2 regions of the Metapseudomonas resinovorans NBRC 106553 genome follow, and region 1 is predicted to be linked to the other one. Evidence: predicted binding sites of a transcription regulator. Region 1 holds the regulator's gene; the other holds the start of a gene.
The links. The regulator LexA, encoded in region 1, represses DNA repair genes until DNA is damaged. The targets are predictions, from matches to a motif close to CTGTNTNNNNANACAG.

Region 2: imuA (translesion DNA synthesis-associated protein ImuA) is a predicted target of LexA. The motif match lies at 2,654-2,669, and genes of this name have one in related genera.

What each region holds. Positions count from the first base shown of each region.
Region 1 is NC_021499.1:2,312,782-2,316,988, reverse strand. Features, by position in the region: gene nagZ (beta-N-acetylhexosaminidase) at 1-815, opposite strand, end outside; gene PCA10_RS10490 (L,D-transpeptidase) at 825-1,349, opposite strand; gene PCA10_RS10485 (TetR/AcrR family transcriptional regulator) at 1,394-2,101, opposite strand; gene lexA (transcriptional repressor LexA) at 2,314-2,925, shown strand; gene sulA (SOS-induced cell division inhibitor SulA) at 2,936-3,412, shown strand; gene PCA10_RS10470 (hypothetical protein) at 3,494-3,727, opposite strand; gene PCA10_RS10465 (DUF6586 family protein) at 3,799-4,207, opposite strand, start outside.
Region 2 is NC_021499.1:4,857,822-4,862,028, reverse strand. Features, by position in the region: gene PCA10_RS21810 (SOS response-associated peptidase) at 1-671, opposite strand, end outside; gene PCA10_RS21805 (M28 family metallopeptidase) at 952-2,565, shown strand; gene imuA (translesion DNA synthesis-associated protein ImuA) at 2,773-3,387, shown strand; gene PCA10_RS21795 (Y-family DNA polymerase) at 3,393-4,207, shown strand, end outside.

The DNA.
Region 1 (4,207 bases):
CCCATGTCGCAGCCGGCACGCAGCGCCGCTTCGATGCGCTCGGCGGCATCACCCACCACGTGGGCGCCGGCCATGGACAGGTCATCGCTGAAGATGACGCCGGAGTATTTCAGTTCGCCGCGCAGGATGTCCTGCAGCCAGCGACGGGAGAAGCCGGCAGGCTGGTTGTCCACCTGCGGGTAGATGACGTGAGCCGGCATCATGCCGTCCAGCTCGGGGGCCAGGCGGGCGAAGGGAACCAGGTCGCTGCTGCGGATCTGCTCCAGGCTGCGCTCGTCGGTGGGAATGGCGACGTGGGAGTCCGCCTCCGCCCAACCATGACCGGGAAAATGCTTGCCCGTGGCGGCCATGCCGGCCTGGCGGAGCCCGCGAATGAAGGCACCGGCCAACGCCGTGGCGCGCGCCGGATCACCCTCGAAAGCACGACTGCCCACCACCGCACTGCGCTGGTGGTCGAGGTCCAGGACCGGCGCGAAGCTGATGTCCAGCCCTACCGCCAGCACCTCGGTGGCCATCAGCCAACCGCACTGCTCGGCCAGCGCCTCGGCGTTGTCGTTATCGGCCAGGGCGCGCATGGCCGGCAGGCGCAGGAAGCCCTGGCGCAGGCGCTGCACGCGACCGCCTTCCTGGTCCACGGCGAGGATCAGGTCGGGACGCACGGCGCGAATTGACGCGCAGAGCTCGCGCACCTGGCGCGGGCTCTCGATGTTACGGGCGAAGATGATCAGGCCGGCGACTTCCGGCTGACGGAGGATCTGCCGATCCTCGGCGGTCAGCCAGGTGCCGCCGATATCCAGCATCAGAGAACCTTGCATGAAAAATCCTTAAGAGAGTTGAGTCGCGGCCCAGACCGGGCAAGGCGCTTCGTCTATGCGTACCGCACAGTGGACGGGCACGCGCTCGAAGAGTTCCAGCACATCGGCATTGCGCAGACGAATGCAACCGTGGGAACGGGGCACGCCCATGGGCTCGGTATCCGGTGTGCCGTGCAGGTAGATGTAGCGGCGGAAGCTGTCCACCTTGCCGAGGCGGTTGCGGCCGGGCTCGCAGCCACTGAGCCAGAGGATGCGCGTGAGTATCCAGTCGCGCCCCGGGAACTGCGCATGCAGCTCGGCGTTCCACACTTCGCCGGTCCAGCGCCGGCCACGCAGCACGGCGCCACGAGGTAGTCCCTCGCCGATCCGCGCACGGACCTGGTGCAGGCCACGGGGGGTGCAATTGGAGCCATTGGTTTCACCGGCACCGTTCAGGGCGGTGGACACGGACACGCGCAACACCAGCTGCCCGTCGGCGAAGCCATAGAGCTGCTGGTCGGCAATGGAGATATGCAGGAGATCGAGGTTTTGCATGGGCCGCAAGCTTAGCCGATCAGGCAGCCTGCGCCCATATGGTTTTATGCCTTGGCAGGTACGGCCGGGGCCTTGTTGCGAGGTTTGAGCACCGCGCCGGCCAGGGCTTCGTCGGTCAGGCCGGTTTCGGCGCGCATGCCGGCGGCCAGGAATGGCACCATCAGGCGCATCACCTGTTCGATGGAGGTGTTCACGCCGAAGTCGGTCTCGGCCATCGCGCGCAGCGCCTTGATGCCGGACATGCTGAAGGCCGCGGCGCCGAGCATGAAATGCACCCGCCAGAACAGCTCGAGCGGCGGCACCCTGGGCGCGGACTCGTTCACCAGCAGCATGTAACGGCGGAACACCTTGCCGTAAACCTCTTCGAGGTACTTGCGCAAGTGACCCTGGCTCTGACTGAATGCGAGACCGAGCAAGCGCATGAAGATCGACAGGTCGTTGCCGCTCCGGGGCTTAACCGCCAGCGCCTGCTCGACGAGCATCTCCAGCAGTTCCTCGAGGCTGGCCTTGCTCTCGGCCTTGCCCTGGCGACGATCGAGTTCGCGCTCCAGGCTCTGGCAGAAAGGCCCGAGGAAGCGCGAGAAGACCGCCTGGATCAGGGCCTTCTTCGAGCCGAAGTGGTAGTTCACCGCCGCCAGGTTGACCCCGGCCTTGCTGGTGATCAGACGCAGCGAAGTCTCGGCGAAGCCTTTTTCCGCGAACAGCTGTTCCGCAGCATCCAGAATGCGTTCAACGGTTTCCGACTGGGCCATGGCTCCTCCACCTGACAAACACTTGTTTGAAACATACGTTTCAGCCGGACCGTTTGTCAAGCCGCACACACCATTATCTGACGCAACGGTCATCTCGCCAGGCACAGCGCCCTGTCTCGGCCACGAATGCGCGAGCGCCGAAAAAGAAGCGTTGCCAAGACCGGATCACTGTATATAATCCCAGTCACTGTATAAAAAAACAGAGCGCCGCCATGCTGAAACTGACGCCCCGCCAAGCCGAGATTCTCGCATTCATCAAGCGCTGCCTTGAAGACAACGGCTTCCCCCCGACCCGCGCCGAGATCGCCCAGGAGCTCGGCTTCAAGTCACCCAACGCCGCCGAGGAGCATCTGAAGGCCCTGGCACGCAAGGGTGCTATCGAGATGACCCCGGGCGCATCCCGCGGCATCCGTATCCCAGGCTTCGAACCCGGCGGCCATGAAGTAGACGGCCTGCCGGTGATCGGCCGGGTCGCCGCCGGCGCCCCCATCCTCGCCCAGCAGAACATCGAGGAATCCTGCCGCATCAACCCCGAGTTCTTCCATCCCCGTGCCGACTACCTGCTGCGCGTTCGCGGCATGTCGATGAAGGACATCGGCATTTTCGACGGTGACCTGCTCGCCGTGCACAGCACCCGCGAGGCCCGCAACGGCCAGATCGTGGTGGCGCGCCTGGGCGACGAAGTGACGGTCAAGCGTTTCAAGCGAGAGGGCGACAAGGTATGGCTGATTGCCGAGAACACCGAGTTCGCCCCAATCGAAGTGAACCTGGATGAACAGGACATGGTGATCGAAGGTTTGAGTGTCGGCGTGATCCGCCGCTAAAGGAGGCCTTATGCAGTTCCCGCAGTCCCTTGGTCGTTCGCAGCTCCCGCTGTTCCACGATGCCATCCTGGCCAACCCCGCCGTTGTGCCGATGCTGACCGACGTGGTGGAAGAACCCCGCCCGGAAGAACCGGAAGCCTTCAGCGAGCTCTCGCTGCGCGGCGCCACCGGGCACTGCCGTAACCTGCTGGCTTCCGTGCTGCGGGAACTGAGTGAAGAACAGGATGCACGCTGGCTGACGCTGATCGGCGCCCCGGCGGGCCTGACCCGCGACTGGCTGCGCGACTCCGGCCTCAACCGCGAACGCATCCTGATCCTGCAACCGCGAGGCGAACAAAGTGCGCTGGAACTGACCTGCGAAGCGCTCCGCCTGGGCCGCAGCCATACGGTGGTCAGCTGGTTGCAGCTGGGGCAGAAAGCCAAACGCCAGCTAGCCCAAGCGGCACGCCAGGGCGGCGCGCAAAGCCTGAACATTCTGCTGGGTTGAGAGGAAGCGGGCGCCGGGCGCTGGCCTGGCCCCTGAGACATCAGCCTGTAACCGAATCAGTGCAGGATTCGGCTACGAACCTCAATGCAGAACGCGCGGACCTTCCTGGTGGTCCATATCACCCTCGGCCAGGCGGCCGGCCATCTGCACACCAACGTTCAGCATGGCTTTGGCGACTTCCAGGTGATGCCCTTGAAGAAACGCCTTGGCATCAGCGGAAAAGTCCAGCGTTACCAACGCCTCCTCGTCCTCGGCCCGGCGCAGGATAATGCGCCCATCAGGCAGTTCGACTATTTCCAGAAAGGACGTAGGCATAGATTCAGCTCTCCACGAAAGGCGGCCATTGTAGCAGCGAGCCGCCATCACGCCCTAGTCCGTCGATCAAATCAGCACTCGCTGAGGGTTTCTCGGAAGCGCAAGGCCAGGGATTTCAGGTTCTGCCGCCAGGACTCCAGCGTCTCCCGCGACAGCGGAGCCGCATCCTCGTCCACACTGACCGCCACAATCAGCGGCAGGGTCGGGTCAACCTTGGCTTGCTTGGGCGCCTGCGGCGGCTGGAACAACGCGCCATAGGCGGCCAGCAACTCGGCCAACCAGGTTTCACGCTGCTGGGCCAACTCCACCAACTCGGCGAGCTCCGGACTGGGCGCCATCGCCAGCACATCTGCCGTCAGCAGCAGCTCCACGCGCGGGGCATTCGCCTCGGGCAGGCGGTAATAGCCGGCGATTTCATGGCACAGGCCGAGCGTCGCGCCGTAGAGGTGGAAGAGCGAAGCCTCGCGCTCGGCTTGCACC
Region 2 (4,207 bases), 2.5 Mb from region 1:
AGCCCCACATCGTTGTTATGCACATCGTTCACCCGCGTGGACACCGCGTAGCCGGTGAAGTCGTCGCGTGCCTGGGCGATTGCCTGTTGCAGTTGCTCGGCCGTCGTCCGGGGTTCCAGCCAGCACTCGAACTGCTCGGGAGGCAGGATCACCGGCATGCGCTGGTGGATGGCACGGATGCCGGGTGCGGCTTCGCGGGTGAGCAGGGCGCAGGAGGTGATGCTGCGGCCGTCCGGGCTGGTCCAGTTCGCCCACATGGCCGTCATGGCCAGCACCGGGTCGTCCGGGCAGTGGAGGTAGTAGGGCTGGTGCACCGGCCGGCCCTTGGCGTTGCGTGCCTGCTGCTGCGGGTTCCATTCGTACCAGCCATTGGCGGGCATCAGGCAGCGGAAGCTGCGCAGGCTTTGGCGCCACAGGGGTTTGCCGGCGGCCTCTTCGCTGCGGGCGAAGAAGGACATGGTCGGTGGTTTGGCCTCCTTCCACCAGGAAGGAATCAGCCCCCAGCGCGCGGGGATCAGTTCGAGTTCGCCCTGGTCATCCAGGCGCAGCACGGGAACCGTCGTGGTGGGGGCCACGTTGAAGTTCTGCAGCCAGCGGCCGGAATCCCGGGCGCCTATGTGCCAGTAGTCTTCGATGGCGCGATCCGATGGGCTGACGTAGCGGCCGCACATGGCAGGTTCCTGCGTCGGGGGGTGGATTGAGCATAGAAGCTGCGTGCATGTCGCCGGGTGTGTGACATGAGATGGCCACTTCTTTGGTGGCACATTGCTGGTACATCTGCGGCGAACTTCAGGGAAAAAGGCGACAAAGTGCACGTTTTTTAGCAGAAACCGAAGAACCGAACGATCTTGCGCCAGTCTCTTCTCCTAGGCCCGTCCAGAGGAAGCCGTACCGGACCATGGCGTCACGCCATCGAGGCCTGCCTACAACCACTTCAAAAGGATTGGAGTCATGACCCACAAGTACAGCGTCAGACGTGTTGTTGGTTCTCTGGTTCTCGCAGCTTCCACTTCCACCCTTGCCGCCCCCGGGCCTGAAGGAGCCGACTTTGGCGACTTCTGGAGCCCCGGCAAACCCAACCCCGCCCTCTGCAAGTCGCCGATCCTGGTGGGCACGCCCTTGGGCCTGCCGCGCTGTCTCGAGGCGAGCAATGTGATGCGACGCCTGAACCAGTTGCAGGACATCGCCACGCTCAACGACGGCAACCGCGCCGCCGGCCTGCCGGGCTACCAGGCCTCGCTCGATTACGTGAAGAAGACCCTGGAGCGCGCCGGCTACCAGGTGCGGGTACAACCCTTCCCCTTCACCGCCTACTTCCCCAAGGGGCCGGGCACTCTGCAGGCCCTGGCGCCGCAGCCGGCGAGCTATGTCTGGGAGGAGGATTTCAACTACCTGTCGCAGACCGATCCCGGTGATGTCAGTGCGCCGGTGGTGGCGGTGGACCTGGCCCTGGGCGCCGGCAACGCTTCCACCAGTGGTTGCGAGGTCGAGGATTTCGCCGGTTTTCCCAGCGGCGCCATCGCCCTGGTCCAGCGCGGTAGCTGCAACTTCGAAGTGAAGGCGGAGAACGCCGCGGCCGCCGGCGCGGCGGGGGTGATCATCTTCAACCAGGGCAACACCGAGGACCGCAAGGGCCTGGAGAACGTCACCCTGGGCGATACCTACGAGGGCGGCATCCCGGTGCTCTTCGCCACCTACGACAACGGCGTGGCCTGGTCCCAGACCGCCGGCCTGCAGTTGCACCTGGTGGCGGACGTGATCCGCGAGAAGACGCAGACCTTCAACCTGGTGGCCGAGACCCGGCGTGGTAATCCGAAGAACGTGGTGATGGCCGGCGCGCACCTGGACTCGGTGTTCGAGGGGCCCGGCATCAACGACAACGGCTCGGGCAGCGCGGCGCTGCTGGAAATGGCCGTGCTGCTGAGCAAGGCGCATCCGCAGAACAAGGTGCGCTTCGCCTGGTGGGGCGCGGAAGAGTCGGGGCTGGTGGGCTCGACCTTCTACGTCAACAGCCTGAGCGAGACGGAGCGCCAGCGGATCAAGGCCTACCTGAACTTCGACATGATAGGTTCGCCGAACTTCGGCAACTTCATCTATGACGGCGACGGCTCTTCCTTCGGCCTGCAGGGCCCGCCCGGCTCGGCCGCCATCGAGCGTCTGTTCGAGGCCTACTTCAAGCTGCGTGGCGAACCCTTCGAAGGCACCCAGATCGACTTCCGCTCCGACTATGCGCAGTTCTTCGAGCTGGGCATTCCCTTCGGCGGCCTGTTCACCGGCGCCGAAGACATCAAGAGCGAGGAACAGGCGCAGAAGTACGGCGGCGCCGCCGGCCAGCCCTTTGATCCCTGCTACCACCAGGGTTGCGACAACACCGCCAACATCGACCTGAACGCGCTGGAGATTAATGGCGACGCCATGGCCTTCGCCACCAGTTGGCTGTCGCTGTCGACCAAGGTGATCGACGACGAGATCGCCGCTGCCGCCAAGGCGGCCGAGGGTGCCACCACCCTGCGCCAGCAGTCGGTGCGCCAGGCCGAGCGTTGGGGCAACCACTACATCAAGTGATGGGCTGAGCGTCTGACCTGCGGGAGCCTCGTGCTCCCGCAGGCCTTCTGTCTTTTCCGGATTGACCGGGAGAAGTCTCTGCTATTTACTGTATATAAATACAGTATCTGTAGGATTTCCCCCAATGGCCTTGGTAATTTTTCCTGGCCCTTTCGGCAGCTCTCTCCGGGGGCTGCCGTTTTTCTCTTCCGGCAATGGACGGCGCTGATGGGTGCCGTCGTTGCCCTCGACACCCTGCTCAACGAGCGGCGGGTCTGGAAAGGCCAGCCCGGCACGCAGCCGGCCGGCAGCGACCAGCCCACGGGCCTCGACGCCCTGGACCGGGTCCTGCCCGGCGGTGGCTGGCCCGAGGCCGCCCTCAGCGAAATCCTTGTGGCGGCCACGGGCCTGGGTGAACTGCGCCTGCTTTGGCCGACCCTGGCGCGCCTCACTGCCAGTGCCGAGCGGGTGGTGCTGGTGGCGCCGCCACACATCCCTTATCCACAGGCCTGGCAGGCGGCCGGCGTGGACCTGCGCTGGCTGGCGCTGGTGGAGGCCAGCGGCCGTGACGCCCTCTGGGCCGCCGAGCAGTGCCTGCGTTCCGGCAGCTGCGGCGCGGTGCTCTGCTGGCCGCAGCAGGCCGATGACCGCGCCCTGCGCCGGTTGCAGGTGGCCGCGGAAACCGGCCAGACCCTGGCTTTCGCCTACCGTCCGCTGGAGGCCGCCCTCAATCCTTCGCCGGCGGCTCTGCGCATCGCCGTCGATGGCCAGCCGGCGCAGCTGCGGGTGCTCAAGTGCCGGGGCGGCCTGGCGCCGGCCGCGCCCATCGCCCTGGCCCGGTAGCCGCCATGCGCTGGGCCTGCATATTGCTGCCGCAGTTGGCGCTGGATGGCGTGCTGCGTGCTCACCCCGACCCCGAGGCGCCCCTGGCGCTGGTCAGCGGCACGCCCCAGCGCCGCGTGCTGCGCGCCCTCAATCCGGCGGCCAAGGCCCTGGGCCTGCGCCCCGGCCAGTCGCTGAGTGCCGCCCACGCCCTGACCCGTGACTTCGCCCTGGTGGAACACGACCCCGCGCAGATCGAGCGTTGGGAACAGCTGCTGGCGGCCTGGGCCTATGGCTTCAGCTCTCAGGTCAGCCTGCGTTATCCGCGCTGCCTGCTGCTGGAGGTGGAATCCAGCTTCGCCCTGTTCGGTCCCTGGCCACGTTTCGAGGCGCGGCTGCGGCGGGAGCTGGCGGCCCTGGGCTTTCGCCACCGCATAGTCGCCGCGCCCAACCCGGTGGCGGCGCGGATGCTCGCCAATGCCTGCGACGGCCTGGCGGTCACGAGCCAGGAGGAGCTGCGCGATGCCCTGGGGCGGCTGCCGGTGGACCGCGCCGGGCTGGATCGGGACGCCGCCACCGCCTTCGTGCGCATGGGCCTGCGCAACCTCGGCCAGGTGCTGGCGCTGCCTCGGGACACACTGGCCCGGCGCTTCCCGGCAGAGGTGCTGCGGCACCTCGACAGCCTGCTCGGCGAGCGGCCGCTGGCCCTGGAGTGCTATCGCCCGCCGGACGAGTTCGACCTGCGCATCGAGCTGAATTTCGAGGTCGAATCCCACCAGGCGCTGCTCTTTCCCCTGCGTCGCCTGACCGCCGACCTGGCGGCCTTCCTCGCCAGCCGCGA